DNA from 3 places in the Pseudomonas sp. BB438 genome. Region 2 is predicted to be linked to each of the others. Evidence: riboswitches for the same ligand, from Rfam matches in the RefSeq annotation. Region 2 holds a riboswitch; each other region holds the start of a gene.

Evidence for each region. A riboswitch is a leader RNA that binds a small molecule or an ion and turns the genes downstream of it on or off. The one in region 2 is predicted to bind cobalamin.
Region 1: linked by a shared signal. The riboswitch ahead of AC1ZV1_RS07450 (TonB-dependent receptor plug domain-containing protein) and the one ahead of AC1ZV1_RS04195 (TonB-dependent receptor domain-containing protein) in region 2 are both predicted to bind cobalamin.
Region 3: linked by a shared signal. The riboswitch ahead of cobG (precorrin-3B synthase) and the one ahead of AC1ZV1_RS04195 (TonB-dependent receptor domain-containing protein) in region 2 are both predicted to bind cobalamin.

Annotation. Positions count from the first base shown of each region.
Region 1 is NZ_CM170001.1:1,595,688-1,606,102, reverse strand. Features, by position in the region: gene AC1ZV1_RS07480 (esterase/lipase family protein) at 1-1,512, shown strand, start outside; gene AC1ZV1_RS07475 (nuclear transport factor 2 family protein) at 1,533-1,919, opposite strand; gene AC1ZV1_RS07470 (aldo/keto reductase) at 2,011-2,835, opposite strand; gene ddlA (D-alanine--D-alanine ligase) at 2,937-4,031, opposite strand; gene AC1ZV1_RS07460 (ABC transporter substrate-binding protein) at 4,123-5,043, opposite strand; gene AC1ZV1_RS07455 ((2Fe-2S) ferredoxin domain-containing protein) at 5,040-5,741, opposite strand; gene AC1ZV1_RS07450 (TonB-dependent receptor plug domain-containing protein) at 5,741-7,654, opposite strand; cobalamin riboswitch at 7,806-8,012, opposite strand; gene AC1ZV1_RS07445 (VOC family protein) at 8,086-8,514, opposite strand; gene AC1ZV1_RS07440 (class I SAM-dependent methyltransferase) at 8,574-9,302, opposite strand; gene AC1ZV1_RS07435 (cupin domain-containing protein) at 9,470-9,838, shown strand; gene AC1ZV1_RS07430 (GlxA family transcriptional regulator) at 9,839-10,415, opposite strand, start outside.
Region 2 is NZ_CM170001.1:855,763-866,177, reverse strand. Features, by position in the region: gene AC1ZV1_RS04205 (Ldh family oxidoreductase) at 1-572, opposite strand, end outside; gene dxs (1-deoxy-D-xylulose-5-phosphate synthase) at 827-2,737, shown strand; cobalamin riboswitch at 2,779-2,955, shown strand; gene AC1ZV1_RS04195 (TonB-dependent receptor domain-containing protein) at 3,062-4,918, shown strand; gene AC1ZV1_RS04190 (HAD family hydrolase) at 5,090-5,689, opposite strand; gene tesB (acyl-CoA thioesterase II) at 5,686-6,555, opposite strand; gene AC1ZV1_RS04180 (nitroreductase family protein) at 6,569-8,185, opposite strand; gene AC1ZV1_RS04175 (GNAT family N-acetyltransferase) at 8,182-8,724, opposite strand; gene AC1ZV1_RS04170 (MFS transporter) at 8,934-10,139, shown strand; gene AC1ZV1_RS04165 (histone deacetylase family protein) at 10,240-10,415, shown strand, end outside.
Region 3 is NZ_CM170001.1:712,926-723,340, forward strand. Features, by position in the region: gene AC1ZV1_RS03455 (TonB-dependent siderophore receptor) at 1-66, opposite strand, end outside; gene AC1ZV1_RS03460 (FecR domain-containing protein) at 214-1,188, opposite strand; gene AC1ZV1_RS03465 (sigma-70 family RNA polymerase sigma factor) at 1,185-1,682, opposite strand; gene cobJ (precorrin-3B C(17)-methyltransferase) at 1,830-3,479, opposite strand; gene AC1ZV1_RS03475 (precorrin-2 C(20)-methyltransferase) at 3,479-4,219, opposite strand; gene AC1ZV1_RS03480 (precorrin-8X methylmutase) at 4,219-4,845, opposite strand; gene cobG (precorrin-3B synthase) at 4,838-6,193, opposite strand; cobalamin riboswitch at 6,272-6,512, opposite strand; gene cbiE (precorrin-6y C5,15-methyltransferase (decarboxylating) subunit CbiE) at 6,580-7,791, shown strand; gene AC1ZV1_RS03495 (cobalt-precorrin-5B (C(1))-methyltransferase) at 7,807-8,904, shown strand; gene AC1ZV1_RS03500 (cobalt-precorrin-6A reductase) at 8,901-9,629, shown strand; gene AC1ZV1_RS03505 (glutathione S-transferase family protein) at 9,765-10,388, shown strand.

The sequences.
Region 1 (10,415 bases), 740 kb from region 2:
CCGTTCTGCGGCTTCAACCTGGGTTCCACGGTGATGCGTGCAGTCCCCGAACGCGACCGACCTCCCCGCAAGTTTGTCTTCGAGTCACCCGTGGTGCGCCTGGGCAGCGACTTCGGCTACAGCGACGTCTACGAAGATGGCTACGACATCCTCGACCCGGAGTGGAGCGATCTGGCGGCGGGCAATGCCCTGACGTCGACCTCGATCATCATCTACCGCTACTACGACCCGGCGTCCACCCTGCTGGGCATCGGCAAGACGCCGACCATGGAGCAGTTCGGCCAGGGCCTGAGCGACCTCATTCTGAAAGTGCGCGACCTGATCTGCGGCAACCTCGCCAACGGCGTGAAACCTGCGGACTTCCGCTGCTACCTGGTGGCCCACTCCATGGGCGGCCTGGTCTGCCGGACCTTCCTGCAAAACCCCACGTGCGGCTCGGATGACGCGCGCCGCGCCGTGGACAAGTTCTTCACCTATGCCACCCCGCACAACGGGATCGACGTGGCGGGGATCAACGTACCGTCGATCCTTTCGCTCAACGACATCGACAACTTCAACCGCAGCACCCGCATGCCGCAGTACCTGAACCTGCCCAAGAGCCTGGGGCGCGTCGACGTGTTGCAGGAATCCATCCTGTCCTCGCGCAAGGTCTTCTGCATGGTCGGCACCAATCGCAGCGACTACGAAGTCGCCGCGGGCCTGTCACGCACCTTCGTCGGCAACGGCAGCGATGGTCTGGTGCGCATCGAGAACGCCACCCTCAGCGGCCTGGAGGCCGGCAACAAAGTGGGTGCCGAGGCTGGCAAGGCCTTCGCCTACCGCTCGCACTCGGGGTTCTTCGGCATCGTCAACAGCGAAGAGGGATACCAGAACCTCACACGTTTCCTGTTCGGCGACGTGCGGGTCGACATCTGGCTGGACATCACCGACCTCCGCCTGCCCGGGACGGTGATCGATGCGGCCGGCGACAAGCCGGTCAACGCGCTGTACCAGATCGAACTGCTGGCCTCGCCACGCGGCAAGCTGTGGTACCTGTCGCGGCGAACCTGCGAGGAGGACTCCGCCGCGTGCGTCACCCACCAGGGCTGGAAAACGAACAACACGCTCTACCTGTCCAGCGTATTCCTCGCCAACTACGCGCGGGTCAACCCCAAGCGCCGCACCCTGGCCTACAGCATGACGCTGGGGGTACGCGTACCCGACTATGAGATCGAGAAGCGCCTGTGGCCCAACGAACACTACGAGGGCAGCTACCTGTTCCGCGATACCGTGATCATCGAGTTGCAGCCGCCGCGCACGCCAACTGAAAAGTGGAAGATCAGCTATGCCTGGCAGGCCACCGGCGTGAACACCAATGGCAGTGAACTGACCGCCGAGCAGATCGATGGCGGCAGCGTGGAGGTCACCCTCCCCATCGACAGCGACCTCAACCATAACCCGCGCAATGCGGCGATCACTGGCAACCTGCGCTTCGTCGTCAGCAGTTGGAACAAGGGCGCCGACTGGGGCTAGCGGCAGCGGCGCAACGGCGCTCAGTCGGACAGGGCGCCGCTGTGCAGGTAATACAGCTTGTTGACGATCTGCCACCCGTTGCCGAGGCGCAGCAGGGACAGGTAGTCGGTGAAGTGCATACCGAGGAACTCGTCGGTGACCTTGGCCACGGCGCTGTCGCCGGTGATGTCCAGGGATTTCAGTTCCCAGGACGGCGGCGCGCCATCGGAGGGCGGCGCCTCCGCCTTGATCGCACCGATGAACTCGTCCAGCGAGGCCCACTCCAGCGCGCCATGGTAATTGCCGATGATCTTGCAGGACGGGTGGAAGGCCAGGCGCAGACGCGACTCATCGCCGAAGGTCATGCCCTCGACGTAGTCCGTCAGCACACGGTTGATGGCGGCGCTGTCCGCCGTGTAGTTGCTCATCGCTGCAGCCCTCCCCGGTCGGTGACCAATGGGGCAAGGCTAGCACTGCGCCCCGGACGCGCTGCGGACGGCGACGACCGGGGCTCCGGCGTCAGACCACCGCCAGGTGCTGCTTGCGGGTGGGTGGCGGGAAGGCCGCATCGAGCGCTTCGAGATCCTCGGGGGTCAGGCGAAGTTGCAGGGCGGCGGCGTTGTCGCGCACGTGCAACGGCTCGACGGCCTTGGGGATGGCGATCACACCCGGTTGGTGGATCAGCCAGGCCAGGGCCACGCGCGCCGGCGTGGCGTCGTGGCGGCCGGCGATGTCCGCCAGCACTCGGTGGCGCAGCAACTTGCCGCCCTGCCCCACCGGGCAATAGGCCATCAGCGGCATGCGCTGTTCCTGGCACCAGGGCAGCAGGTCCCACTCGACGCCGCGTTCCTCCAGGCTGTATTGCACCTGGTTGGTGGCGCAGGCCGGCTCGCTCAGCTCCTGCATATCGTCCAGGTCGAAGTTGGACACGCCCCAGCGCTTGATCTTCCCCGCCTCGCGCAGGCGTTCGAAGGCGTCGACGGTTTCCTCCAGCGGATACTGGCCGCGCCAGTGCAGCAGGTAGAGGTCCAGGCAATCAGTGCGCAGGCGCTTCAGGCTGCGCTCGCAGGCGTCGGGAATGCCACGCCGGCTGGCGTTGTGCGGGTAGACCTTGCTGACCAGGAAGACCTGCTCGCGCAGCCCGGCCAACGCCTCGCCGACCACCGCTTCCGAGCCACCCTCGGCGTACATCTCGGCGGTGTCGATCAGGGTCAGGCCGCGCTCGATGCCTTCGCGCAAGGCGGCGATCTCGCGCCTGCGCTGGAAGCTGTCCTCGCCCATGCGCCAGGTGCCCTGGCCGATGGCGGGAACGGCGGTGCCGTCGGCGAATACCACAGTGTTCATCTCGTGCTCCTTGTTGCGCTTGTCATGGGGACACGGGGCCGGCCGCCGGAATTCGGCGGCGGGATGTCAGGGTAGCGCAGAAGGCGGGACCTGCGAGCGGCTCAGCGGTTGGTCTGCAGATTCCGGCGCGCGGTGTGGCGTTCGATGGCCAGGTCGATCAGGCGGCTGACCAGCTCGCTGTAGGTCATCCCGGCCGCCTGCCAGAGCTTGGGGTACATGCTGATGCGGGTGAAGCCGGGCAGCGAGTTCAGCTCGTTGATCAGCACCTCGCCGCTCTCGGTAAGGAACACGTCGACCCGCGCCAGACCGGAGCACTCCAGGGCGAGGAAGGCGTCAACGGCGAGTTGGCGGATACGCTCGCTGGCCTCGGCCGGAATATCGGCGGGCACCACGACCTTGGCCGCGTCCTCGTCGATGTACTTGCTGTCATAGGAGTAGAAACCGCTGCCCACGACGATCTCGCCGCAGCCGCTGGCGATCGGCTGCTCGTTGCCCAGCACTGCGCACTCGATCTCGCGCCCCTTCACGGCGGACTCCACCAGCACCTTGTCGTCGAAGGCCAGCGCGAGTCGCACGGCTTCGTCGTAGGCGGCCTCGTCCTCGACCTTGCTCACGCCCACCGAGGAGCCCATGTTCGCCGGCTTGATGAACAGTGGCAGGCCCAGCTTGCGCTGCGCCTCGGCGAACGACGTACGCGCGGCATTGGCGCGGGTCAGGGTGACGAAGGGAGTAATCGCGATGCCGGCGTCGCGCAGCAGGCGCTTGCTCACGTCCTTGTCCATGCAGATGGCCGAGCCCAGTACGTCAGAGCCGACGAAGGGAATGTCAGCCATGCGCAGCAGGCCCTGCAGGCAGCCGTCCTCACCCTGGGTGCCATGGACGATGGGGAAGATCACATCGACATGGTCGAGCAATTGGCGGCTGCCGGTCTCCACCAGTTGCTGCTCGGCCTTGCCCGGCACCACGGCCAGTTCGCGGTTGGAGCGGTTGAGGGCGATCAACGCCGGGTTTTCCTGGTTGAGCAGGTAGTCGGAGGCATCGTTGAGGTGCCAGCGGCCCTCCTTGTCGATGCCGATCAGCACGGGCTCGAAACGCTCGCGGTCCAGCGCATCGACGATGTTCTTCGCCGATTGCAGCGACACCTCGTGCTCCGCCGAACGCCCACCGAAAATCACCCCAACGCGCAACTTGCCCATGACAGCCTCCGCATGATCGATGGGCGCTTTCTAACATGGGCTCCGGCGCTTGGGTAGGAACAGTGGCCGGCGAACAGACCAGACGCGCTGTTCAGAACCGGCCCAGCGCCTGTGCCAGCTCGCGCGCGGCCTGTCCGCTGTGCACGCCGGGGAACAGGTGGGTGAAGGGCAAGGCCACGAAGCGCCCTTCGCGTACGGCGCGCAGGCGCGATAGCACCGGGTCCGCGCGCAGCGTTCGGATCTTCCGGTCGGCGGTGGACCACAACGCATCGGCCAGCAGGATCACGTCCGGGTCGCGCGCCAGCAACTGTTCGGCGTTGGCGGTGAAGCTGCCCAGATCGACGTCCTCGAACAGGTTGTGCGCACCGGCGGCGTGCAGCAACTGGGTGACTACGCCACGCCGCCCCTGGCTCTCCAGGCCGATGCTGGCGCTATCGAGGTAGAAGACTTCCAGCCGTTGGCGGCCGGTCGAAAGCTGGCGCGCTTCGGCCAGCTCCGCGCGTTGCTGGCGAATCAGCGTCTGGGCCCGCGCCGGCTCACCCAGCAGGTCGCCCAGCGTCGTCAGGTCCGTCTCGACACCCGCGAACAGATCGTCCTGCCACGCACCACAACCGGCATCCAGCAGGTAGCTGGCGATGCCATGAGCGGCCAGTTCCTCGCGGGACAGGTTGCCCAGGCGGAAGGCCGAGGCGAACCCGGCCACCACCAGGTCCGGTCGCTGCGCGTAGACCGCTTCCGCCGACGGATACTGGCGCGACAGCAGGGGTACGCCGCGATAACGGCCGCCAGCCACGTCCAGGTCGTCATCGATGTACGCCACGCCGATCAGCCGCGGTCCGGCGCCCAGCGCCAGCAGCAGGTCGGCGGCGTGCTGGTTGAGGGCGAGGATGCGTTGGGGCGGGTGGTCGATCTGCCAGGTCTGGACGCAGTTTCGGTAGTCCTGCGCTGACGCATTTGCTGCGCTCTGCATCAACGCGAGCAACAGCACCACCTGCAGGAGCGCGCGCGTCATGGCTCGTCCACTCGCAGCTCTGCCACCGGCACGCCGTCACGCAGATGCTCGGAGACCACCCGGCACACCTGCTCGTCGCTACGCAGGCCATACCAGACGCGTTCGGGATAGACCGTCAGCAGCGGCCCGCGGTTGCACGGGAACTGGCAGCCGGTGCGGGTCAGCAGAGCGCCCTCGGCGTTCTCGTAGCGATCGAGTCGAATCAGCTCGCGGCGCAGGGTTTTCCACAATGGCAGCGCACCGCGCCGCACGCAGCGCGGCCCGGTGCAGAGGAACAGGTGATGCCGGTGCGGCGGCGGCGCGGACCAGTCCGGCTGCGAAGGCACCTCACCGACACCCTGGCACTCCAGCTGTTGCGCCGGATCGCCAATCGCCGCCAGCACCGCCGCCACATCCAGCCCGCGCCGGCCGAGCGCCGACGCCGTGACCTTCGGCGGCGGCGCCAGCGGAGCGTCCTCGAGCAGCCCGGCCAACTCGGCGCGCAACCAGTCGAGGTAGGCGCCGTCAGCGGTGGGTTCCAGGTCCACCAGCAGCAGCTCGCGATCCTCGGCCAGAAGCTCACGCACCCGCGCCCACAACGCATCGAAACCTTCGCCGGTGTCGATGCATTCGACACCGGCGAAGCGCGCCGCCACCTCGCGGTGCAGGCGCTCGCCCTGGGCACCGGCCAGCGGGCCGACCAGCAGGATGGCCTTCATCAGAAGCTGAAGGTGTAGCGCAGTTCGGCGGTACGCGGCCGGCCGAGGTTGTCGACCTGGCGGATACCGTTGCTGGTGCGGCCGGTGGCGTAGTCGCGGTCCAGCAGGTTCTCCAGCAGGAGGCTCAGGCGGTGTGCGCGGGCGGCGTCGAGGTAGCGATAGGCATCGCCGTCAAGCACGGTGTAGTGGCCGTAGTCGTCGTCCTGCGCGCTGACGATGGAGCCGACGTAGCGCGTGGCCAGGCCGGCGCCCCAGAGGCTGTCGTCATAGCCCAGGCGCAGGCGGGCAAAGAAGTGCGGGATGTTGTTCACCGTCACGCCTTCGCGGCTGTCCACCCGATTGCGCGTGGCGTCGGCGGAGAGCTGCCAGTGCCGGCCAACCTGCCACTGGCCGTTGGCTTCCACGCCGCGCACGGTGATCTCGCCGTTGCCGTTCACCCACTGGTCGCCCGCCAGGGTGATGAGGTCGGTGATCTCGCGGCGGAACAGGGTGACGCTGCCGCTCCAGGGCTGCTCGAACAGCTCGCCGGTGTAGTCCAGGCCCAGCTCGGCGTTGCGGCTGCGTTCGGGCTTGAGGTCGCGGTTGCCGACTTCGTCGCCCGGCTCGTTGACGAACAGTTGCTCGGCGGTGGGCAGCTTGAAGGCCGTGCCGAACTGGCCGCGCAGCTTGAGCTGCTGCGTGAGGTCATAGAGCGAGGTGAGCATCCACACGGTGGCGCCTTCGCCGCCGGAAATTTCCTCGCGGCGCACACCCAGGCTCGGGTGCCAGTCAGGCAGCGCCTCGATGTTCGGCCGCAGCTGGGCGTAGAGCGCGTGGGATTCGGCCTTGTCGTTGTCGATGATCAGCACATCGTCCTGGCCCTTGTACCACTGGCTGTCATTGCCGAAGACCAGCTCGTGACCGCCCGCAAGCCTGGCCTTGCCTTCGAGCTGCGCCCCCCAGTCGGTGAAGCCCCAGTAGTCGTTGTGGTTGAGCACCTGGGTGCCGCCGCCCTGCAGGTTGTAGACGCGGTCGTAGCGGGTGTCCCAGTCGTTGATGTGGGTCTTGGCGAACCAGCTGAAGTCGTCGCTGACGCTCTGCTGGAAGGTGGCCGTGGCGATCTGCTGCACGCGGTTGTTGCTGGTGTGGTGGTTGGACGTCGGGCGGGCGAAATCCAGCTCGGCGTCGGCGTACTGGTAGAACAGCTCCAGGCGCGAGGCATCGCCGATGGCCTGGATAGCCTTGGCACCGAACACATTGACGTCATAGGAGCGGCGCTTGTCGCTCACCGTGTCGGTCATGTCGCGGTCGCGGAACGGCTGGTAGCCGTCGGAGCGGTTGTGGCTGACGTAGGCCATCAGGCCGAGGTCGCCCAGGCCGTTCTGCACGATCTTTTCGGCGCGGGCATCGCCGCTGCGCCCCTTGAAGGTGTCCAGGCCGAGGTTCGCCTCACCGGACGCTTCGCGGCTGCGGGCGCTGCGGGTGACGATGTTGATCACGCCGGACACCGCCTGGGTGCCGAACAGCAGGCCCTGGCCGCCCTTGAGCACTTCGATGCGCTCCACCGCGGTAGTCGGCAGGGTGTCGATGTAGATGCCGCCGTAGAGGCGGTTGTTCAGGCGCACGCCGTCCAGCAGGATCAGCGTGTCGTCGTTGCGTCCGCCCAGCAGCGAGTAGGTGCCGTAGTCGAACGGCCCGTTCTTCGGCGCGACGAACAGGCCGGGTACATACATCTGCAGCACGCGCGTGATGTCGGCGCTGGGGCCGGCGCGCTCGATCTGCTCGCGGTCGATGACCTCCAGCTTGCTGCCGTAGCGGGCCATGTCGGCGACAGTGTTGGATTCCACCGAAGGCGCGCTGACGACTTCGTCGGCCAGGTCGAGCGGCGCCGCGACCAGTTGCGCGCTGAGGGCGCACAGGGGGAGAACAGGCATCCAGCGCAGGGCACGCCGGTTCTGTAACGGGAGTTTGGGTGACAGGGAGAAATGCAAGGTGATCGCCTCGAAATCGGGATTTCGCAGGCGGCGCAGCGACACCCGGAACGAGCGCGCCCCGGGAACCGGCTCACGCCCGCCCACCGCGGGTTTGCCAAACAGGTTCCAGGCCGGTCTCCGGGCTTGCGAGGGTCCTGGGGCATCCGCCTTCCCATGCTGGTGCACAGTGGCCTACTGGATGCTCCGCTCGCTTACCGTTGCGGGGGCAGCGCCGGACTGATCGCACGAGGGCGACGCACCGGCTTCCCGTTTCACCCCACGCACGGCGGCGGGGGGCACCTGAAACGGGGCGCATCTGAACACCGAGCGCCCGAAAGCGTCAAGCGCGGGGCTTGGGCAGGATGTTGCGGAGGAGGCGCGAACGCGCGGCATCAGTGCCAGGGATCGTAGGTGCCGAAGCTCCAGATGTGCCCCTCCGGATCACGGCAGGTGAAGCCCTGGCCGCCGTAGTCCTCGTCCTTGATGTCGATGACGATCTGCGCCCCGGCGTCCACGGCCGCGCGGTACGGCACCTCGGCGTCCTTCACCACCAGGTAGATGCTCTGGGTACAGCCGCCGACCTCGTCGGGCTGGCGCATCAGCCGGCCGTATTCGTTGTCGTGCAGCGACCCGAGCATCACCAGCCCGCTGCCGTCGGCCAGCGCCAGTTGGGCGTGGGCGATGCCGCCGTGCTCGTCGGCGACCACCAGTTGCCGCTGAAAACCGAAGGTCGCGCACAGCCAGTCGATAGCCTGGGGCGCGTCGCGGTAACGCAGGCAGGGAATGACACTGGGGCGGGCGATGGGAGCGGGCGTGGACATGGCGATCTCCGGGCAAAACGAACGCAATGTTCTGAGCATAGTCACCCGCTTTTCACACCTCAGCGCTGCGCGGCGACCAACAGCAACATGGGACGCTCGCGCTCCTCGGCGAGTGCCGGATCGGCCTGCACCTGCCCGGCGCTGGGCCCCCAGTCCTCGACATGGCGCACGCTCAGCCCCGAGCCAATCACCGCATTGAGGACGCTGCCGAGGGTGCGGTGGTACTTGAGCACGCCCTTGGCCAGCCAGTCGGTGCGACGCTCGCCCTCGTCCTGGTAGTGGTCCACCGGCCAGCAGCGGCGACCGTTGGCATCGACGATCCAGCCAGGCGCCAGCGAGGCCATGTAGATCGGGTGCTCGATGGAGAACACCAGGCTGCCACCGGGGCGCAGCGCGTCGTGCACGTTGCGGAAGAAGTGCGGCAGGTCTTCGAGGTAATGCAGGACCAGCGAACTGTAGGCCAGGTCGAAGGCTGCGGTGGGCAGTTCGAGCTGGTCGAGGTCGGCGTGGAAGTAACTGACCTGCGCGGCCTCGGTGGTTTCCCGCGCGCGGTCGAGCATCTTCTGCGAGACGTCCAGCCCACTCACGGTGCGGGCGCCCTGCTCCGCCGCATAGCGGCAGAACCCGCCGTAACCGCAGCCGAGATCGACCACGTCGAGGCCCTCCAGCGGCGGCAACAGGGCACGCAGCGCGGCCCATTCCGGCGCGCCGTCCAGCCCGTGCTGCGAGCGTGGCAGCTGGGCGTAGGCCGCGAAGAATTCAGGGTTGTCGTAGATGTTCTGCGCCATGGATCGGCACCTCCTTTCTGACGGACCAAGGGCCGATTGTCTGCGTCAAGGACGGGGCCGGCAACCCGATGAGGTCAATGCGGCGGCAATCGAAGCGCAAATTCCTGCAAGACCGTCGGTCAGGTCAACCGTAGTGTCAGGACTCCATTTCCAAGGAGAAAGACACCGTGACCCAGCGCCAATCGATCAACCTGCAGGACAAGCTCGGCCGCATCACTGAGACCTGGCAACCGCGCGTGATCGCCGAGATGAACGACTACCAGTTCAAGGTGGTGAAACTGCTGGGCGATTTCGTCTGGCACAGCCACGCCGACACCGACGAGGCCTTCATCGTGCTGGACGGCGAGCTGCGCATCGACTTCCGCGACGGCCCGCTGACCCTGCGCGCCGGCGAGCTGTACGTGGTCCCCCGCGGCGTGGAGCACAAGCCGTATGCCGAACGGGAGGTGCAACTGATGCTGATCGAACCGCGCGGCGTGCTGAACACCGGCGATGAGGGCGGCGAGCGCACGGCGGAAAACGACCGCTGGATCTGATCAACCCCTGCCGGCAAGGTCGTTCGGCTTTGCCCCAAAGCGCTTGCGATAGTCGCTCGGCGCCATCCCGGTGATCTTGCGGAAGGTGCTGCGGAACGAGCCCGGATCGAGGTAGCCGACCGTGTAGGCGATGTGGTCCACCGTGCCATTGGTGAACTCCAGCAGCTCGCGCGCCTTGCCAACCCGCAGGTGCTGACAGTACTCGGTGGGCTTGAGCCCGGTGGCCGCGCGGAAGCGGCGCAGGAAGGTGCGCTCCTCCAGGCCGGCCTGGATGGCCATGGCGGTCAGGCTGACGTCCACCGCGCCGTTGCCCTGCAGCCAGTGCTGCACCTTGAGGATGGCGGCGTCGCCATGCCCCAGCAGCGGCGCGAAGTTGCTGCCGCATTGCTGCGCGCTGTCGCTGTGTTCCACCACCAGGAAACGCGCGGTGCGGTTGGCGACGCTCGGGCCGAGCAGGCGGTCGACGATGCGCAGGCCCAGCTCCGACCAGGCCATCAGCCCGGCGGAAGTGATCAGGTCGCCGTCGTCCACCATGGGCTTGTGCGCTTCCAGACGTACGCGCGGGAAGCGTTTGGCG
Region 2 (10,415 bases):
TTGCCCTCGCGCTCGTGCAGCTGGATTTCCCCGCGCGCCACCACCGTGGTGGCGAAGTCGAAGACATATGGATCGTTTTCACCGCGCGGCCAACCGAAGGCGATGGGGTTGGTCCCGAACAATGGCCGGGTTCCACCGGCTGGTGCCACATAGGCCTGCGCCGGCGTGACTGCCAGCGCGACCAGGCCCTGGGCGGTGATCCGTTCGATTTCCACCCATAACGCCGAGAAATGCACGCAGTGGTTGATCGCCAACGCGGCCAGGCCCTGGCTGCGGGCCTTCTCTGCCAGCGTCGGCAGACCGAGGTCGAACGCGCACTGGGAGAAACCGCCCTTGGCATCCACGCGCACCAGCGCGGGCGCAGGCTCGGACAGCTCCGGCACGGCATCGGGCACGACCTTGCCGGCACGCACGGTGTGAATGCAGCCCAGCAGCCGCCACACGCCGTGGGACGTGCAGCCATCGCGCTCGCCGGCCAGCACGGTGTCGGTCACCGCCTGCACGTGGGGTTCACTGAAGCCGTTGTGGCGCAGGATCGCCACCGACAAGTCGCGCAATTCATCCAGGCTCATTCGGGTCACGCCATTCTCCTCGAGTGCTGAAAAAGCTGCGGCAATCCGCCGCCGGTCGGTGATCCTGTCTACCATGGCGCCTCGCACCCTGCACCGCTTGCGCGCAATCGCCGGTGGCGGCGACGATTTCGGCACAGCCCTGCGCCCCCAACCCGACCATCCGGTCGTCCGAAGGATTGGCCCCACGTTGCTTGGGCCAATCCGGAGCTTCGGGTAAACTTCCGCATCTTTGCCTTCTCATAACGATCAGCCTGATGCCCACGACGTTTCACGAGATTCCCCGCGAGCGCCCTGCCACGCCCCTGCTCGACCGCGCCAGCACGCCGGTCGAGCTGCGCCGGCTGGGCGAAGCGGAGCTGCTGACGCTCGCTGACGAACTGCGCCAGTACCTGCTGTACAGCGTCGGCCAGACCGGCGGCCACTTCGGCGCGGGCCTGGGCGTCATCGAACTGACAGTCGCCCTGCACTACGTCTTCGACACCCCGGATGACCGTCTGGTGTGGGATGTGGGCCACCAGGCCTACCCGCACAAGATCCTCACCGGTCGCCGCGAGCGCATGGGCAGCCTGCGCCAGAAGGACGGCCTGGCCGCCTTCCCGCGCCGCTCGGAGAGCGAGTACGACACCTTCGGCGTCGGTCACTCCAGCACCTCCATCAGCGCCGCCCTCGGCATGGCCATCGCGGCACGCATGCAGGGCTCCGGGCGCAAGTCGGTCGCGGTGATCGGCGACGGCGCACTGACTGCCGGCATGGCCTTCGAGGCGCTCAACCACGCGTCGGAGGTCAAGGCCGACATGCTGGTGATCCTCAACGACAACGACATGTCGATCTCGAACAATGTCGGCGGCCTGTCCAACTACCTGGCCAAGATCCTCTCCAGCCGCACCTACAGCAGCATGCGCGAAGGCAGCAAGAAAGTGCTCTCGCGCCTGCCCGGCGCCTGGGAGATCGCCCGCCGCACCGAGGAATACGCCAAGGGCATGCTGGTCCCCGGCACGCTCTTCGAGGAACTGGGCTGGAACTACATCGGCCCCATCGACGGCCACGACCTGCCGACCCTGATCGCCACCCTGCGCAACATGCGTGACCTCAAGGGCCCGCAGTTCCTTCACGTGGTGACCAAGAAGGGCAAGGGCTTCGGCCCCGCCGAGATCGATCCGATCGGCTACCACGCCATCACCAAGCTCGAACCCGAAGGCGCCCCCGCCCACGCCGTGCCGAAGAAGGCCGGCGGGCCGAAGTACTCCAGTGTGTTCGGCCAGTGGCTGTGCGACATGGCTGCCCAGGACCCGCGCCTGGTCGGTATAACCCCGGCGATGAAGGAAGGCTCCGACCTGGTCGCCTTCGCCGACAGGTTCCCCGACCGCTACTTCGACGTCGCCATCGCCGAGCAGCACGCCGTGACCCTGGCGGCCGGCATGGCCTGTGACGGCGCCAAGCCGGTGGTGGCGATCTACTCCACCTTCCTGCAGCGCGGCTACGACCAGTTGATCCACGACGTCGCGGTGCAGAACCTCGACGTGCTGTTCGCCATCGACCGCGCCGGTCTGGTGGGCGAAGACGGCCCGACCCACGCCGGCAGCTTCGACCTCTCCTACCTGCGCTGCATCCCCGGCATGCTGGTGATGACGCCCAGCGACGAGAACGAACTGCGCAAGCTGCTGACCACCGGCCATCACTTCGAAGGCCCGGCGGCGGTGCGCTACCCGCGCGGCACTGGCCCCAACGCCCCCATCGAGGCAGCGCTGGAATCGGTCGAGATCGGCAAGGGCGTGGTGCGCCGTGAAGGCACGGCCGGCAAGGTCGCCTTCCTGGTGTTCGGCGTGCAGCTGGCCGAAGCGCTGAAAGTGGCCGAGCAGTTCGACGCCACGGTCGCCGACATGCGCTTCGTCAAGCCGCTGGACGAGGCACTGGTGCGCCAGCTGGCCGCCAGCCACGAGTTGCTGGTGACCATCGAGGAGAACTCGGTGATGGGTGGCGCCGGCGCCGCCGTCAGCGAATTCCTCGCTCGCGAGAACCTCCAGCAGCCGATCCTGCACCTGGGCCTGCCGGACTACTACGTCGAGCACGCCAAGCCTGCGCAGATGCTTGCGGAGTGCGGCCTGGACGCCGCCGGCATCGAAGCCTCGGTGAAGGCGCGCCTGGAGGCCCTCGGCAACCGCTGAGACCGATCGGCGCATCCCTCCCCCGGAGTATTGCCAGCAACGGGCGCACCGACTAAGGTGCGCCCGTTTTCGTTCGAGGTAACGGGAAGCAGGTGAAAGACCTGCGCTGCCCCCGCAACGGTAACCGACGCACTCCCTGCGGGCGTGCAGCATCGCCATGAGCCACTGCACGAATGTGGGAAGGCGGCGATGTGACGTCGGCAGCCCGGAGACCGCCCTCGACACGCCCCGACAGGTGTTGCGGAGGGCCGCACCGTCAAGTGCGGCCTGCCGCCCTTGCCACGCCCTCCTCGAAAGTCATCCGACCGCTTTTGAGGACGCTCCATGAAACTGACCCGACTCGCCCTGGCCACCAGCCTGCTGCCCGGCATGGCCTTCGCCGCTGGCGACATCTACACGCTCTCCGACCAGGTGATCACTTCCGCCCGCCAGGCCCAGCCGCGCGCCGAGGCCACCTCGGCCAACAGCGTGTTCACCCGCGCCGACATCGAACGCCTGCAGGTGCGCAGTGTCCCCGCCCTGCTCGCCCGCGTGCCCGGCGTGCAGATGGGCAGCTCCGGCGGCGTGGTCTCCTACTCCGTGCGTGGCGCCAGCACCGCGCAGACCCTGGTCCTGGTGGACGGCCAGCGCATCGCCTCGGCCAGCAGCGGCATCGCCCGCCTGGACTACCTGAGCATCGACAGCATCGAGCGCGTCGAAGTGACCCGCGGCCCGCGCTCAGCCCTGTACGGCGCCGACGCCATCGGCGGGGTCATCCAGATCTTCACCCGCCGCGGCGAAGCCGGCCTGCACCCCGAAGTGCGCCTGGCCGCCGGCAGCCACGGCACCTTCGAGCGCAGCCTGAACCTCTCCGGCGGTGACGCGCAGACCCGCTACAACCTCGGCGGCAGCCTCGACGAAAGCCAGGGCTGGGACCGCACCAGTGACAACGTCGGCGCCGACAACGACCACGATGCCCAGCGCAACAAGGCCGTGCACCTGAACCTGGACCATCGCTTCAGCGAGGACTGGAAGGCCGGCCTGAACCTCAACGACCAGCGCGGCAAGAACGAATACGACGACGCCTACAATTTCGAGCCGGGTTCGCCCCGCGACGAATTTCGCGTCAGCAGCTACAGCGCCTACCTCGACGGCCAGATCACGAAAATCTGGAACAGCCGCCTGGAACTGGGTCGCAGCTTCGACCGCAACAAGGCCGTGGGCGCTGCCGACAGCTGGAACAACGGCACGCTGGAAACCACCCGCCATTCGGCGAGCTGGATCAACCGCCTGCAGCTGGACGACGCCAACCAGTTGGCCCTGGGCGCCGACTGGTACGAAGACCAGGTCGACGGCACCACCGCGTTCGCCGACGACCAGCGCAGCAACCGTGCCTTCTTCGCCCAGCACAGTTTCAAGGGCGACAGTTTCGGCACCGAGCTGGGCATCCGCCATGACAACAACCAGGCCTACGGCAGCCAGAACAGCTGGAACGCCGCCTTCAGCCTGCCGGTGGGCGACAACCAGACCTGGATCGCCAGCTACGGCGAGGGCTTCCGCGCACCGACCTTCAGCGACCTCTACTACCCCGGCGCGAGCAACCCGGACCTCAAGGCCGAGACCTCGAAGACCTACGAGCTGCAATGGCGCGGCGACATCGAAGGCACGCACCTGGAGGCCTCGCTGTACCGCACCGAGATCGACGACATGATTGCCTGGGACAGCAACAGCAATCAGCCGGAGAACATCAACAAGGCGCGCATCGATGGCTTCGAGGCCAGCGTCGCCCGCGACGTGCTCGGCTGGCAGGCCGCGCTCGGCCTGAGCCTGATCGACCCGCGCGACCGCGACACCGGCCATACTCTGCCGTACCGCGCGCGCCGTACCCTGAGCCTGGACCTCGACCGCCAGTTCGGCGTCTTCGGCGTCGGTGGCACCTGGCGCGCGGTCAGCCAGCGCTACGACGACGCGGCCAACACCCGCGAGCTGTCCGGCTACGGCGTGCTCGACCTGCGCACCAGTTGGCTGGCCAGCAGCGAGATTCGCGTCGACCTGAAGCTGGATAACGTCCTGGACCGCGACTACACCCTGGGCGACTACCTGCGCCCGACCAGCCCCACCGACTACTTCGGCGAAGCCCGCCCCTACCAGGAACCCGGCCGCACCGCGCTGCTGGCGGTGACCTGGACGCCGGAGCTGTAAGGCCACATCGGCATTTCCCCTGTAGGAGCGGCCCATGGGGCGCTCCTACAGGGAGCATCGGTGCGCGGGCTATTCGCGAGCAAGCTCGCTCCTACAGGTTCGAATTACACCGACAGACCGCGCTGCTCGTCGCAGGAGCGAGCTTGCTCGCGAACCCGCACGGCAGCGGACTCAGCCCAGAAGCCCCGCCATCCGCCCGAGCTCCGCGCAGTCCTGCGCGTGCCAGTCGGTCAGCTCCGGCCAAGGGTTCTCGGTGAGGTTCACCAGCGCGCTGTGCGCACCCGCGGCGCGGGCGCAGTAGAGGTCGAAGCGGTAGTCGCCGACCATCAGCATCCGCTGCGGCGCCACGTCCCAGCGCGCGGCGAGACGCAGCAGGCCGTCCGGGCTGGGCTTGGGATCGGCCTCGCCACGGCCGAGAACATCCTCGGTCAGGAAGCAATCACCGATACCAATCGCCGCCAGCGTGATCAGCGCCAGCTCGTGGGCATTGCGGGTGAGGATGCCCAGGCGATAGCCGGCGCCATGCAGCGCGCGCACCAGTTCAACGGCACCCGGTGCGGCGGTGGAAGCCACCGCCAGTTCGCGCTCGTGCTCCAGCAGCCAGGCATGCTTGGCCGCCGCCTCGTCCTCCGGCAGCGCAGCCAGGTGGGTGAGGATGTCGTGCTCCTGGGGAATCCCCAGGGCCCGCTTGATCGACGGGAAATCGTGCACGGCCAGGGTCAGGGTGCCGTCCATGTCGAACACCCAGTGGCGGATGCTGTCCAGCGTCATGCCCAGTCCTCGCGGCGGCGGATCAGGCCTTCCTGGGTCGAGGACGCGACCAGTTGGCCGTCACGGTTGAAGATGCTGCCGCGCACGAAGCCGCGGCCATTGCCGGCCCAGGGACTGTCGATGGCGTAGAGCAGCCACTCGTCCGCGCGCAGGTCGCGGTGGAACCACACGGAATGGTCGATGGTGGCGACCTGCATGTCCTTCTGCCACACCGAGCGGCCGTGGGGCAGCAGCGAGGTGGTGAGGAAGCCGAAGTCCGAGGCGTAGGCGAGGATGTACTTGTGCAGCGCCGGGATGTCCGGCAGCTTGCCATCGGCGCGCAGCCACAGGTACTTGATCGGCTCGCCGACCTCCGGATCGTACGGGTCGTTCTCGGTCACCGGGCGAATTTCGATGGGCTTGGGATAGAGCAGCTTGTCGCGGATGCGCTCGGGGAACTGCGCCGCACTGCGTTTTTTCAGCTCCTGGTCGGTCGGCAGGTTCTCCGGGCCGACCACGTCGGGCATGCTGATCTGGTGCTCGAAGCCTTCCTCGTCGGTCTGGAACGAGGTGCTCAGGGCGAAGATCGGCTGGCCCTTCTGGATCGCGGTGACGCGGCGGGTACTGAAGGTGCCGCCGTCACGCACGCGGTCGACCTGATAGACGACCGGCTTGCTGGCATCGCCCGGGCGCAGGAAGTAACCGTGCATTGAGTGCACATGGCGCTCCGGCTCCACGGTCTGGCTCGCCGCCGACAGCGCCTGGCCGAGCACCTGCCCGCCATACAGCTGGCGGAACCCGAGGTCCTGGCTCATGCCGCGGAACAGGTTCTCTTCGATCTGTTCCAGGCTCAGCAGAGCCACCAGGTTGTCCAGGATCTGGGTCATGCGCGTTGTTTCCTCAATGGCGGTCTTGCTGAAGTGGGAGTCGGCGTGGCGCGTTGTAGGCGGGAAGGCTGGTGAGGCGTTCGTCCCATACCGCGCGGCCGATAGTGAAATGATAGAGGCTGACCGGGCAGTCCGAACCGCCGCCGAGCAATTCGTCCAGCGCCGGATCGAAATAGCAGCCGATGCCGGTGCCCGACAGGCCCGCCGCCTCGGCTTCCAGATAAAGCAGTTGGCCGATCTGCCCGGCTTCCCAGTACAGGCGCGGGTATGCCCAGGCGCCCTCGATCAGCGCGGCGTCGAGGTCGGCCAGCATGGCAAAGGCCACACAGCCGTCGCTGGCGATGTCCTGCCCACAGGACAGGAACGCCGACAGCCCGCGCGCATCGCCGGACAGCAGGCGGTACAGCGGCACGCCGCTCTCCTCGACCGGCTGCCACAGGTAATCCTCGCGCAGGCCGCCGGCCTCGCGGCCGCTGCGACCCAGCCAGTACAGGCCGGGCTCCAGGCCCTGGACGCGGTGAACGAAGAGCAGCAGGTCGATCCGCGATGGCTCGCCGGTGCAGGCAAAAGGCACGGGCGAGCGCTCGGGCATCAGGCGGCGCAGCCAGGCATACAACAGCTCGGCGTGGATGCCGCTGCGGCCGTCCATGGACTGCGCACTGCGTCGGCGATGCAGGATCGGACGCAACGGCAGGCCGGGGTTATCCACAGCCGCGTCGGTTTCCGGCGCGGACCAGTCGCGGGCAGGCAGCGCAGGCGCGCGGCACAGGGAGTGCACGCGCTGCAGTTCCGGCCAGTGGCGATAATCCCGCGACAGGCGATTGGGCACGCCGGCCAGCGGCAGCTCGGCAACCCCCTTGAGCAGGTTGCCTGGCAGCGGGAATTCGGCGGGCTGTGCCGGCCCGATCCACAGCAGGGCATCGGCGAATTCCTGCTCGCTGAATCCCTCGCGGTCGAGGCCGATCAGCGTATCCAATTGCGCTTCCGCCACGCCGCGCAGCAGGCGCAGGTCCCAGCCCTGGATTGCCGCGGCGATGCCGAGGCAGGCCAGCGCATGGCCCAGATCATGATTGCAGTAGCGATAGGCGCGCTCGCCGTATTTCCAGGCCTCGCGCCAGGGAATGCTCGCCAGCGCCAGCAGGAAACCGCCGGCGGGCAGCACGTCGTCCAGTTGATTGGCCAGCGGCGCAGGCAGTTCGGCGCGCACCTCCAGCACATGCTCGTCGGCACTGTAGTGCGCCAGCAGCGCGGCGTTATCCACAGCCCCGGCAGGCAACAGCAGATAGGCCTCGGTCGGGTGCAGGTTGCCGCTCGACGGGTTGACCCGCAGCGCCCAGCGGCTGCCACCGGCGTCCTTCCAGGCGGACAGCGCGAGGCTGTCGTAGAGCAGTTGCGAGACGCTGGCGAGGTTCAGCGGTGCAGGCGCGCCGAGCGGGCCGGCGAACACTTCGTCATAGCCCGGCGACTCTTCCTGCGGGCGGTGCAGCAGGTCGATGCAGCGCGCGCCGGCATAGCGGCGGAAGGCGGCCGGCTGGGTCGCCCAGTCGAGCTGTCCAGGGCCGGGAGCGAAGCGCTCCGGGCGATGGCTGCTCAGTGCGTGATAGGCGCGCACACCGTCTTCGGGCTTCATGGACGAGGGATCCGGTAGAGCACATGCTGGCGCAGCGGATGGCCTTCCGGCAGGCGCGGATGCTCGAAGTCACCGGCCTCGTCGCGCATCATCCCCAGGCGCAGCATCAGCCCCTGCGACGGCAGGTTGGCCGGCACGGTGAAGGCCACCACTTCGCCCAGCTTCAACTGCCCGAAGGCGAACGCCAGCACCGCGCGCGCCGCTTCCAGCGCGTACCCCTGGCGCCAATAAGCCGTGTTGAAACGCCAGCCAATCTCGACTGCCGGAGTGAAGGCGGCTTCGAAGGACACCCGCGCCAACCCGAGCACGCCGATGAACGCAGCGTCCGCGCGGCGCTCGACGACCCACTGGCCGAAACCGTGCTCGTCGAAGTGCTGGAGGATGCGCGCGGCCAGCAGGTCGCTGTCCTCGCGGCTCAGGCAGGCGGGGAAATGGCGCATCACCTCGGCGTCGGCATTCAGCGCAGCGAAGGGCAGCAGATCGTCATGGCGCCACGGACGCAGCAGCAGGCGTTCGGTGGTCAGGCTGGGAAAATCCATGGGAATCATCGCGGATCATCAAAGGTCACCATGATACCCGGCGACGAGCCTGTAGGAGGCAATCCGTCAGACAACGCGCAATCGATTCAGCACAGAGGCGCCTTCATCTGGTATTTTTCTCCTACCTTCGCTGTCGGTCACTGCCTTGACCGTGCTCACGCAGACAGCCGCGCCGCCAGGGCGCACCTCAAAAAGACCAAGGAACCCCAATGACGACCTCCACCACCGGACTGCAACGCAGTACGGCCCTGGTGCTTTTCGCGTTGGCTGTCGGCGGCTTCGCCATCGGCACCACCGAATTCGCCACCATGAGCCTGCTGCCCTACTTCGCCCCAGCGCTGGGCATCGATGCCCCGACCGCCGGCCACGTGATCAGCGCCTACGCCCTGGGCGTGGTCGTCGGTGCACCGCTGCTGGCGGTGCTCGGCGCGCGCCTGCCACGCCGTACCCTACTGGTGCTGCTGATGGCGCTGTTCGCCATCGGCAACGGCCTGAGCGCCCTGGCGCCGACCTACCACTGGATGCTGCTGTTCCGCTTCATCAGCGGCCTGCCCCATGGCGCCTATTTCGGCATCGCCGCGCTGGTCGCCGCCTCCATCGTGCCGCCGCACCGGCGAACCGTGGCGGTCGGGCGGATGTTCCTCGGCCTCACCGTCGCCACCATCATCGGCGTGCCGCTGGCCAACTGGCTGAGCCAGGCCGTGGGCTGGCGCTGGAGCTTCGCACTGGTGGCCGCGCTGGGTGTGCTGACGATGATCTGCGTGCGCCTGCTCGCGCCCCACTCCCCCGCCGAGCCCGACTCCAGCCCGCTGCGTGAGCTCGGTGCGCTCAAGCGCGGCCAGGTCTGGCTGACCCTGGGTATCGGCGCCATCGGTTTCGGCGGACTGTTCGCGGTGTACACCTACCTGGCCGACATCCTTGGCGCGGTGACCCACGTCTCGCCGAGCATCGTGCCGCTGATCATGGCGGTGTTCGGTATCGGCATGACCCTGGGCAACCTGTTCATTCCGGTGCTCGCCGACCGCGCCGTGATGCCCACCGCGGGCGGCCTGCTGGTATGGAGCGCAGTGGTGCTGGCGATCTTCCCGTTCACCGCCGGGAACATCTGGACCATTTCCATCTGTGTGTTTTTCGTCGGCTTCGGCGGCGCCCTGGGCACCGTGCTGCAGACCCGCCTGATGGACGTCGCCGAAGACGCCCAGGGGCTCGCCGCGGCGCTGAACCACTCGGCATTCAACTTCGCCAACGCCCTGGGCCCATACCTAGGAGGGCTGGCCCTGGCGGCCGGCTACGGCTGGACCTCGCCGGGCTGGGTCGGCAGCCTGCTGGCGATCGGCGGCTTCGTCCTCTGGTCGGTCTCGGTCGCCACCAACCGCAGCTCGCGACGCGACGCAGCCGTCTCCAACGAAGGCTGATACGCGGGATCGAACGGACAGCGCCGGCGCACTGCCGGCCCTTTCGTCTGCGCCGTGTGCCGACGTACCCTGTACGGCACATTCCCGATCCGCCGACACCATGCCGCTGCCCCTGGTCTACCACGACGACTACAGCCCGCCCTTCCCGGACAACCATCGCTTCCCGATGGAAAAGTTCCGCCTGCTGCGCGATCACCTGGTGGACAGCGGGCTGGTCGCTGACGAGCGATTGCTGCGCCCGGAACTCTGTCCGCCGGACGTCCTCGCCCTGGCTCA
Region 3 (10,415 bases), 140 kb from region 2:
GGCATGGGTAAGCCGGCTGGCGCGGGGAAGGGCGGAGGAGGGCAACGGGACGTGGACGGCTCGCATGAGGGGCTTCCGTGGACAAGGGAAATGATCGGGTTATTCCTCCTTGCCGGCCGAGGCGGCAAAACCCGACAAAAATAATTCTCGTTTGCGAGGAAATGTTATCTGGCGAGGATCTGGCGCGTGGCTCAATCAGGAGCCCCTTCCCGCTCAACTCCGAGCGCTGACCCTCACCCACCAGTCCGTGCGTTTCTCCACCCGCACCGGCAAGGTCTGTGGCAGCAGGGCCAGCAGCTTGTCGGTATCGTCCAGCCGGAACACGCCGGAGAGGCGCAGGTCGGCCACGCTGGCGTCGCAGTGCAGGTGGCCGTGGCGATAGCGGCCGATCTCGGCGAGGAAGTCCGCCAGGCGCATGTCGCGGGTGACGATCAGGCCGTCGGCCCAGGCGGCACTGTCCATGTTGCTGCGCTCGACCAGCAGTGCGCTGTCGCCGTTGATCTCGAAGGTCTGCCCGGCTTCGGCAATGGCGGTGGTCCGGCCGCGAACGCGCGGGGCGATGGCGATCGAACCGTCCTCGACGCTCAGGCGCGTGGAACGCTCGTCCTGGCGCAACACGAATCGAGTACCCAGGGCTTCGAACAGGCCGTCGCGGTTGCTTACCCGCAAGGGACGTGTGGTGTCCTTGGCGGAGCTGACGAGGATTTCGCCGCGTTCCAGTACCAGCAGGCGCTGGCGCGGATCGAAGCGCACGTTCACAGCGCTGTCGGTGTTCAGTTGCAGCAGGCTGCCATCGGCGAGGGTGATGCGTTGGCGCTCGCCCGTGGCGGTGCTGTAGTCGGCCATCCAGCGCTGCCAGGGCGCATTTTCACGGGCCAGCCACAACGCGGAGACGCCGACGGCGAAGGTCGAGAGCAGCTTGAGCGCCTGGCGACGCTGCAGGCGCTGGCTGGTGTTCTCCAGCGTTTCCAGCGCCACGCGGGCGCCGGGGACGGCCTGGTAGCCGGCGGCCAGTTCGCGGTTCAGCGCCTGCACCCGCAGCCAGGCGGTTTCGTGTTCGGGGTTGGCCTGGCGCCAGTGCTCGCAGGCGCTGAGCACTTCAGGGTCGGCAGTGCCACTCAGGCGCAGGGTCCACTGGATGGCCTGTTTCACCACACGCGGATCGGGTGTGACGCCGGTGGCGTTCACTCGGCGTACCGCAGCTGATAGCAGTGGAAGAGCGCCTCGGCGATGTAGCGTTCCACTGAACGTACCGACACGCCGAGCTCCTCGGCAATCTGTGCGTGGGGCATGCCTTCGCATTGCGCCAGCAGGAAGGCGTTGCGCACCTTCGGCTTGAGACCGTCGAGCAGGCAGGCGATGTTTTCCAGCAACTGCAGGATGGTGTGCCGGTCTTCCGCCGACGGTACCTGGGCTTCGGGCAGGTGGGCGATGGCGTCGAGGTAGGCGCGTTCCAGTTCCTCTCGCCGCCAGTGATCGATCACCAGGCCGCGGGCGACGGTGCGCAGGAAGGCGCGCGGGGCACGCAGCTCGACGCGCTCGGGCCTGAGCAGCACACGCAGGAAGGTGTCCTGGGCCAGATCGGCGGCATCGGCGGCGTTATCCAGCCGGCCGCGAAGCCAGTTGTGCAGCCAGCCGTGATGATCGCTGTAGAGCGACTGGACGTCGGAAGTGGAGGACATGGGCGCGCAGAATGCTGCAAATGATAATTTATCGCATTTTCAACAAGGCGATAGCCATTTGCAAGATGTGTCTGAAGCGACGGTGTTTCCTGTAGGAGCGGGCCATGCCCGCGAGCGCGCCTTTGGGGACGTTCCTACAGGATTGCTTCAGCGATACCAGCGCGGCGTGTAGACCCAGTCGCCGCCGCCGGCACGGGGGAAGCGCCGGGTCAGGGACGAACCGACGATCACCAGGGTGCGCATGTCGACCATCTCCGGCACCAGCTCGCCGAGGGTGACGACACGCAGCGCCTCGGCCGGGCGACCGATGTCGCGGCCGAGCACCACCAGCGTCTGCGGCGAGCGGTGGCGGCGGACAATCTCCAGCGCGCGCCCCAGCTGCCAGGGGCGGGCCTTGGAGATCGGGTTGTAGAAGGCCATGGCCAGGTCGGCAGCGCCGGCATGGTCCAGGCGCTTCTCGATGGTCTCCCAAGGCTTGAGGTTGTCCGACAGGGAGATCAGACAGAAGTCGTGCCCCAGCGGCGCGCCGGCCTTGGCAGCAGCGGCGAGCGCGGCGGAAACCCCCGGCAGCACCTCCAGCTCCACGCCTTGCCAGTGCGGGTCGCTGCTCTCGTGCAGGGCTTCCATTACCGCGGCGGCCATGGCGAATACGCCAGGATCGCCGGAGGAAATCACCACCACGCGGCGGCCGCTGGCAGCCAGTTCGAAGGCGTGGCGGGCGCGCTGCATTTCCTCGCGGTTGTCGGTGCAGTGACGCACCTGGTCGTCGCGCAGCGGCTCGGCCATCTGCACGTAGGTCTCGTAGCCGAGCAGGTCCTGGGCTTCGTCCAGCGCGCGGCGCACGGCGGGGATCATGAAGTCGCTGGCGCCGGGGCCCAGGCCGATCACGCTGAGCCGACCGCGCGGCTGGCCAATGCCTTCGGCCTCGAGCGGCGTGGCGGCGCGGTGCAGGTGGAAGGAGTCGCCCTGCAGCACGGCTGCCGGCAACTCGTCATCGTTGTGGATAAACCGCAGTGGCACGTTCAGCTCGCGGGCGGTCTGGGCCAGCGCCGGATCGGCCATGCGGCAGCGTGGGGCGACCAGGGCCGCCAGCGCTGCTTCGGCCAGCCCGGCCTGTGCCAGGCCCTGGCGGATGCGCTCGGGCAGTTGCGAGTCCACTAGCGTGACGTGGGCGAGGACGATGCGCGGGTGGAGGCGCAGCTCGTTCTGTGCGATGCCCTCGGCACGCGCATCGATGCGCAGGGTGTGCGCGGCGTCGTCGGCCAGCGGCAGGTCCAGATCGTCCAGCCAGGGCGCCTCGCCTTCGATGCGCAGGGTGTCGCCGCCCAGCAGGTCGGAAACGAAGCGCTTGCCCTGTTCGAGGTCGGCCAGTGCGTAGCCAGGCGGCGGGTCGAGCAGACAGGCGCCGAAGCGCAGCTCGCCGCTGGTGGTGATGGCGGGCGCTACCTCCAGTGTGGCGGCGATGTCGCGGGCCATGCGGTTCACCCCGGCCAGCCCGCCGAGCAGCGGCACCACGGCACTGCCATCTTCGGCGACGGCCAGCACCGGCGGCTCCGCGCCTTTTTCTGTCAGCAGTGCAGCGAGGGTGCGGATGACGATACCGGCTGCGCACAGGGCAATGATCGGGGTGTCGTCGCGGTAGAGCTGGCGCAGGGTATCGCCGAAGTTCGCGTAGGACTCATCGGCGCCCTCGACGCGGTCCTTCAGGCCCAGCACGCGTGCCTGTGGATAAATGCCCTGCAGGCGTCGCGCGGTGGCCAGCGCGCCCTGGCCGAGTATGACGATGGCAGCGCGCATCAGCCGTTCCACCGCTGGCCGGGGATGACGATCATCGAGAAGTACGGCGAGGCCATCGGGTCGACGTCGTCCAGCGCGACGATGCGCTGTTCGCGCATGGTCGCGCGCTCGACGTAGTGGGCGCCGCCGTCACGGCCCAGCTCGCGCAGCACGCGGCGAACCTTGTCGAAGTTGCGGCCGAGCTTCATCACCACTGCCGCATCGGCGTCGGCCAGGCGGCGCTTGAGTTCGTCTTCAGGCAACACGCCGGACAGCACCGACAGGCTCTGGTTGCGGTACACCAGCGGTACGCCGAGCACCGCCGCACTCCCGAGCATCGAGCAGACGCCGGGTACGACTTCGGTGTCATACCGGTCCGAAAGGCGGTCATGCAGGTACATGTAGGAGCCGTAGAAGAACGGGTCGCCCTCGCAGATCACCGCCACGTCGCGGCCGGCATCCAGGTGCATCGCCACCTGCTCGGCGGCCGTGTCGTAGAAGTCGCTGATCACGCCTTCGTAGGTCAGCGGCGGCTCCAGCTTCTCGGTGGTGACCGGGTAGACCAGCGGCAGACGCTGCTGCTCGTCGAGCAGGTGCTGCTCGATGATGGCAAAGGCGTTGCCACCCTGGCCGGCGTGGTGCTTGGCCTTGGCCACGAAGTAGCCGATGACCGGGGACGCGCGCAGCAGGCGCAGGGCCTTGAGGGTCAGCAGTTCCGGGTCGCCCGGGCCGACGCCCAGGCCGATGAGGCGGCCGGTCATCACTCCACCTCCGTGGCCAGGGCGTTCACCGCCGCGGCGGCCATCGCGCTGCCGCCACGACGGCCGCGGACGATCACGTAGGGCACGCCGCGGCTGTCGGCGGCGAGGGCTTCCTTGGACTCCATGGCGCCGACGAAGCCCACCGGGAAGCCGAGGATCAGTGCCGGTTTCGGTGCACCGGCATCGAGCATTTCCAGCAGGTAGAAGAGGGCGGTCGGCGCGTTGCCGATCACCACCACGCTGCCTTCCAGGTGTTCGCGCCAGTGCTCCAGCGCCACCGCCGAGCGGGTGTTACCCAGCTCGCGGGCGAGCGCCGGGACGTCCGGGTCGTTGAGGGTACAGATCACCTCGTTGTGCGCCGGCAGGCGGGCGCGGGTGATGCCCTCGGCGACCATCCGTGCGTCGCAGAGGATCGGTGCGCCGGCGGCCAGTGCGGCGCGGCCGATGGCTCCGGCGCCCTCGGAGAAGCGCAGGTCCTGCACGACGTCGACCATCCCGCAGGCGTGGATCACCCGCACGGCGAGTTTCTCGAGGTCGGCAGGGATGCCGGACAGGTCGGCTTCGGCGCGGATGGTGGCGAAGGATTGGCGGTAGATCGCCTGGCCGTCGCGAATGTAATCAAGCATCAGTGGAGGCTCCGGGGGCGGCCAGCAGATCGCCGGCGGCCTCGAGGGAAAGGTTGCGCGCCAGCGGCAGGCCGAAGCCGGCCACGCCATCGGCGCGACGGAACAGGTCGTAGCGGCCGTCGGCGACGGCCAGCAGGGTGTGGGGAGCGACGTGGGCGGCGGCGCAGGAGCGCGGGCAGCCACACAGGTGTACGCCGGCAGGCGGCGCGTGGCGCAGGCGTTCGGCCAGGCGCAGGGCGTCGGCCTTGGTGTCGGCCAGCCCGCGCGCGCAACCGCTGGAGCCGCTGCAGGCGACGAGGCGCGACAGCGGCTGGGCCGCATCGATCAGCAGGCCGAGGTTGGCCAGGGCGCCGAGCGCGACGGCGGCGTCGGCCTGCGCCACGTCAGGGAGAATCAGGCTCTGCCAGGGCGTCAGGCGCAGCTGCCCGCCACTGAAGCGCTCGGCGAGATCGGCCAGGCCGAACAGCGTGGTGCTGTCGAGTCGCCCGAGGACGAATCCCGCACCGACCATGGCGCGCTCCGGCTGGCGCTGGGGCGCAATCCCGAGATGGCCGAACGCCTGCGGTGCAGGACGTCGCCAGTTATCCACAGCCAGCCCGAGTTGCAGTTGGAAGGGCAGGCGTTGCTGCAGCCGTTCCAGCAGCACGTCGTCACGCAGCATCTCGCGCAAGTGGCGCATGCGCGTCTGGCCATCGCCGGCGAGATCGAGGAACAGGTGCAGCAGGCTTTCCACCAGCAGCGGCACCTGCTCGGCGGTTACGGCGCCAAGGGCGGAACGATCGCCCTCGCGTTGCGGTGGACAGCCAGCCAGGCCGAAGGCGAACAGCGGTGCCGCGTCGTCGGACATGGCGGACAGCCAGAGATCGTTGGGGTGGTCCAGCATCGCCAATGCCTCCCCCGCGTCCAGCTGGATGCCGAACTTGGGTGACAGGCCATGGAAGCGCGGGGTGCTTTCCAGCAGGTCGAGCAGTTGATGGGCCAGCGGGCTCGCGTCGAGGGCGGTGCAAGCATCCAGGCCCAGCGCGGGGCTGACCAGCAGGTTGCGCACATCGTCCGACGCCAGTTCCCGCGGGCCGAGGCCGGCGGCCAGCAGTTCGCGGCTCAGCGAATTCTCGGTCCCGGCATGCACGCCACGAATCTGCAGGTTGGCGCGGTTGGTCGCTTCCAGCACACTGTCGGCATGCCGCTCGGCGGCCAGGGCGATGGCGCGCGCGGCGCTGGCGTCGAGTTGCCCACAGGGCAGCTTGATACGGCAGATGCCGCCATCGCGGGAGGCCACGATGCGCAGCAGGCCGGGGCAGGCATGCGGACGGACGGGCAAAGCGGAAGTGTCGTGCACTGAGGTCACCAGGGCTGGGTCGCGGTGACCTGCGAATCCCCCAAAAGGGACTTCACGACACCGATACACCCCGCTCGATGTCTGCACACGCGACTGGTTTCGTCGGCAGGTCTCCTGGCTGGCAGGTCCTCATCCGGCGCGGCCTTCCCGGTTACCCAGTGGCCTGACCGGCGACACGGAACGCTGTTCTCGTATCGCCGCATTGCGCGGACTCGCTGCTTACAGTTGCGGGGGCAGCCACGGCTTAACCGTGTTCCCTCTTCGGCTCTGGGAAACCTCACCGCGAAAGGCGAAGCGTCCTACGAGCACCGACGAAGCGGGTATTATGCCTGCTTTGCCCGAAGGCAGGAAAAGCCTGCCCGTCGGATCGATCGTCGCACCCTCGAGGAATTTTCATGACGCCCTGGCTGACCATCGTCGGCATCGGCGAGGACGGCTATGCCGGCCTCGGCAAGGCTGCACGTCGCGCCCTGCTTGCCGCCAGCGACGTGATTGGCGCGCCACGCCAGCTGGAGTTGCTGCCGCATTGCCTGGGCGCTCGCCGCCAGGCCTGGCCAAGCCCGTTCAGCCTGGAGCCGGTGCTGCGCCGGCGCGGCGAGCCGACCTGCGTGCTGGCCAGTGGCGACCCGATGTTGTTCGGCGTCGGTGCGAGCCTGGCTCGTCAGATTCCGTCCGAGGAAATGCGCGTGCTTTGCGCGCCGTCCTCCGCCTCCCTGGCGGCGGCGCGGATGGGCTGGGCGTTGCAGGACTGCACGTTGCTGTCGCTGGTGGCGCGCCCATTGGCCGCACTGCATGCGCAGATCCACGACGGCGTGAAGCTGCTGATCCTCAGTAGTGACGGCGATAGCCCGGCGGCTATCGCTGCGCTGCTGCGCGAACGGGGGTTCGCCGCGAGCCGCCTCAGCGTGCTGGAGCACCTGGGCGGCGAGGCGGAGCGCCGCATCGACGGGCTGGCCAGCGACTGGTCGCTGGGCGAGGCCGCTGCGCTGAACCTGGTGGCGGTGCACTGCGTGGCTGGCGCGGATGCCGTTCGCCTGCCCCTGACCATCGGCCTGCCAGACGACGCCTACCGCCATGACGGCCAACTGACCAAGCGCGATGTCCGGGCCGTGACCCTGGCGCGGCTGGCGCCCAAGCCCGGCGAGCTGCTCTGGGACGTCGGCGCCGGCTGCGGCTCCATCGGGATCGAGTGGATGCGCGCGCATCCGAGCTGCCGCACGCTGGCCATCGAAGCCAACGACGGTCGCCAGGCACATATCCGCTTCAACCGCGACGCCCTCGGCGTGCCGGCGCTGCAACTGGTCTGCGGCGCCGCGCCGGAGGCACTGCACGGGCTGGAGCGCCCCGATGCAATCTTCATCGGCGGCGGCGTGACCCTGCCCGGCGTGTTCGAGCAGTGCTGGGAGCAACTCAAGCCCGGCGGCCGGCTGGTGGCCAACGCCGTCACCTTGCAAAGCGAGTCCATGCTACTGAGCTGGCGTGCCCGCGTTGGTGGCGAGCTGACCCGCCTGTCGGTGTCCCAGGCCCAGCCGCTGGGCGGCTTCGACACCTGGCGCGCGGCGTTGCCGATCACGCTGCTGGACGTGCGCAAGCCCTTGGTCGACTGACGATGCGTGACGCCCATGCGTGAAGAAACGCCCGAAGAGCCCCGCCCGCTGCGCAGCGGCTATACCACCGGCAGCTGCGCCACGGCTACCAGTCTGGCGGCGGCGCGCCTGCTGCTGACCGGTGACGCGCTGGACGCCGCGCAGATCGCCTTGCCGAAGGAGCGCAGCGCGACCCTGCGCCTGGAGTTCTGCAGGCTGACCGCCGGTGGTGCCGAAGCGGGCACGCTGAAGGATGCCGGCGACGATCCGGACGTCACCCACGGTGCGCTGGTCTTCGCGCGCGTCGCCTTGAGCGATGAGCCGGGCGTGCGTTTTTACGCTGGAGAGGGTGTCGGCACCGTCACCAAACCGGGGCTGGTGCTCGCGGTGGGCGAGCCGGCGATCAACCCGATACCGCGGCAGATGATGCGCGACAACCTCGCCACCCTGACCGCCGAGTGCGGTTATGCCGGCGGCTTCGACGTCACTATCCATGTCGAGGGCGGTGCCGAGCTGGCGCTGAAGACCATGAACCCGCGCCTGGGCATTCTCGGCGGGCTGTCGATCCTCGGCACCACCGGCATCGTCCGGCCGTTCTCCTGCTCGGCCTACATCGCCTCGATCCAGCAAGGCATCGACGTCGCCCGCGCCAACGGCTTCCGCCATCTCGCCGCCTGCACGGGCAACGCCAGCGAGGATGCCATGCGCCGTCGCTACGGTTTCGATGACACGGCGCTGATCGAGATGGGCGACTTTGTCGGCGCCGCGCTCAAGCACCTGCGCAAGGTGCCGGTGGAGCGCTTCAGTATCTGCGGTGGCTTCGGCAAGATCAGCAAGCTCGCCGCCGGCCACATGGATCTGCACAGCCGCCACTCCAGCATCGACCTGTCGCAACTGGCCGAGTGGGCGGCGGACATCGGCGCGTCATCTGACCTGCAACAGCGCATGCGCGACGCCAACACCAGCCAGCAGGCGCTGGCGCTGTGCCGCGCGGAGGGCATTGCCCTGGGCGATGCGGTGTGCGCCCGCGCACTCGCCTTCGCCCGGCGCATCGTGCCGGCCACGGTGCAGCTGGACGTCTTCGCCATCGACCGCCAGGGCAACCTGGTGGGCGAGGCGCTGGAGGTGCGATGAAACGGGTTCTTCTGCTGGGCGGCATCGGCGAGGCGCTGGCGATCGCGCGCCGCCTGGGGCCGCAACACCTGTACAGCCTGGCCGGTCTGGGCAAGGTGCCGGACGACCTCGCCTGCGAAGTACGCGTGGGGGGATACGGTGGCGCGGAAGGCCTTGCGGCCTTCATCGGTGAACGCGGTTTTGACCTGCTGCTTGACGCCACTCATCCCTACGCCGCGCAGATCAGCGCCAACGCCGCCCGTGCCGCGCAATTGGCTGGCGTGCCCTGCTGGGCACTGCGTCGTCCTGGCTGGCGGGCAGGCACCGATGACGACTGGCGCGAGGTGGCCAACTGGCCAGCGTTGATCGAAGCGCTGGAGGACTTTCGTTGTCCGCTGTTCACGATGGGCCGTGAGCCCTTGGAGCACCTCGACGAAATACCCGCTCATCAACACTGGACCGTGCGATGCCTGCAGAGCCTGCCCGGCAACGCGCGCGCGGAGGTTCTCGGCGCGCGCGGACCGTTCACCCTGGAGGGCGAGCGCGAGCTGTTCACTCGCCTGGGCACGGATGTGCTGGTCAGCAAGAACAGCGGCAGCCAGGCCACCGAGCCGAAGCTGCAGGTCGCCCGCGAACGGGGTGTGCCGGTACTGATCCTGGGGCGGCCGGCATTGCCAGCGGTGGACCGGGAGTTCGACGGCGTCGAGTCACTCTGGCAGGCGCTGGCGCCCCTCGCAGCCGATTGACGGAACGCCCGGCGCGGCAGGTGTTCACACCGTCACAACGATTCGCGGGCACGCTTGCGATTGCGTCAAGACCGCGCTTCTCCGCCGCCCCGCCAGCCTCTATGCTGGGTCCCGGTTTTCACAGGGAGTGACACCATGTTGCGAATACTCGGCCGTGCTTCATCGATCAATGTGCGCAAGGTGCTCTGGACCTGCGCCGAACTGAATCTGCCCTACGAGCGGGAAGACTGGGGCACCGGCTTCCGCTCCACCGCTTCGGCGGAGTTCATCGCACTCAACCCCAATGCCATGGTGCCGGTCCTCGTCGACGGCGACTTCGTGCTCTGGGAATCCAATGCCATCTGCAGCTACCTCGCCACCCAGTATCCGCAGGGCGAATTGCTGCCCGGCGCGCCGCGCGAGCGGGCGCTGGTGGAGCAGTGGATGGGCTGGCAGGCCACCGAATTGAACAACGCCTGGCGCTATGTGTTCATGGCCCGCGTGCGCAACAGCCCGAGCCATACCGACGCGTCCGCCATTGCCCTGAGCGAGGCGCAGTGGAACCATTGCATGGCCCTGCTGGACCGCCAGCTGGATCGCACCGGCGCGTTCGTCAGCGGCGCCTGCTTCAGCCTCGCCGATGTCGTCCTCGGCCTGTCGGTGAACCGCTGGCACCTGACGCCCATGCAGCGCCCGGAGCTGCCGGCCGTGGCGGCCTACTACGAGCGCCTGAGCGAGCGGCCCGGGTTTCTGCTGCACGGGCGCAATGGAGAGCCTTGATCGAGTTCGTGTCGTGCGGCGGTGAAA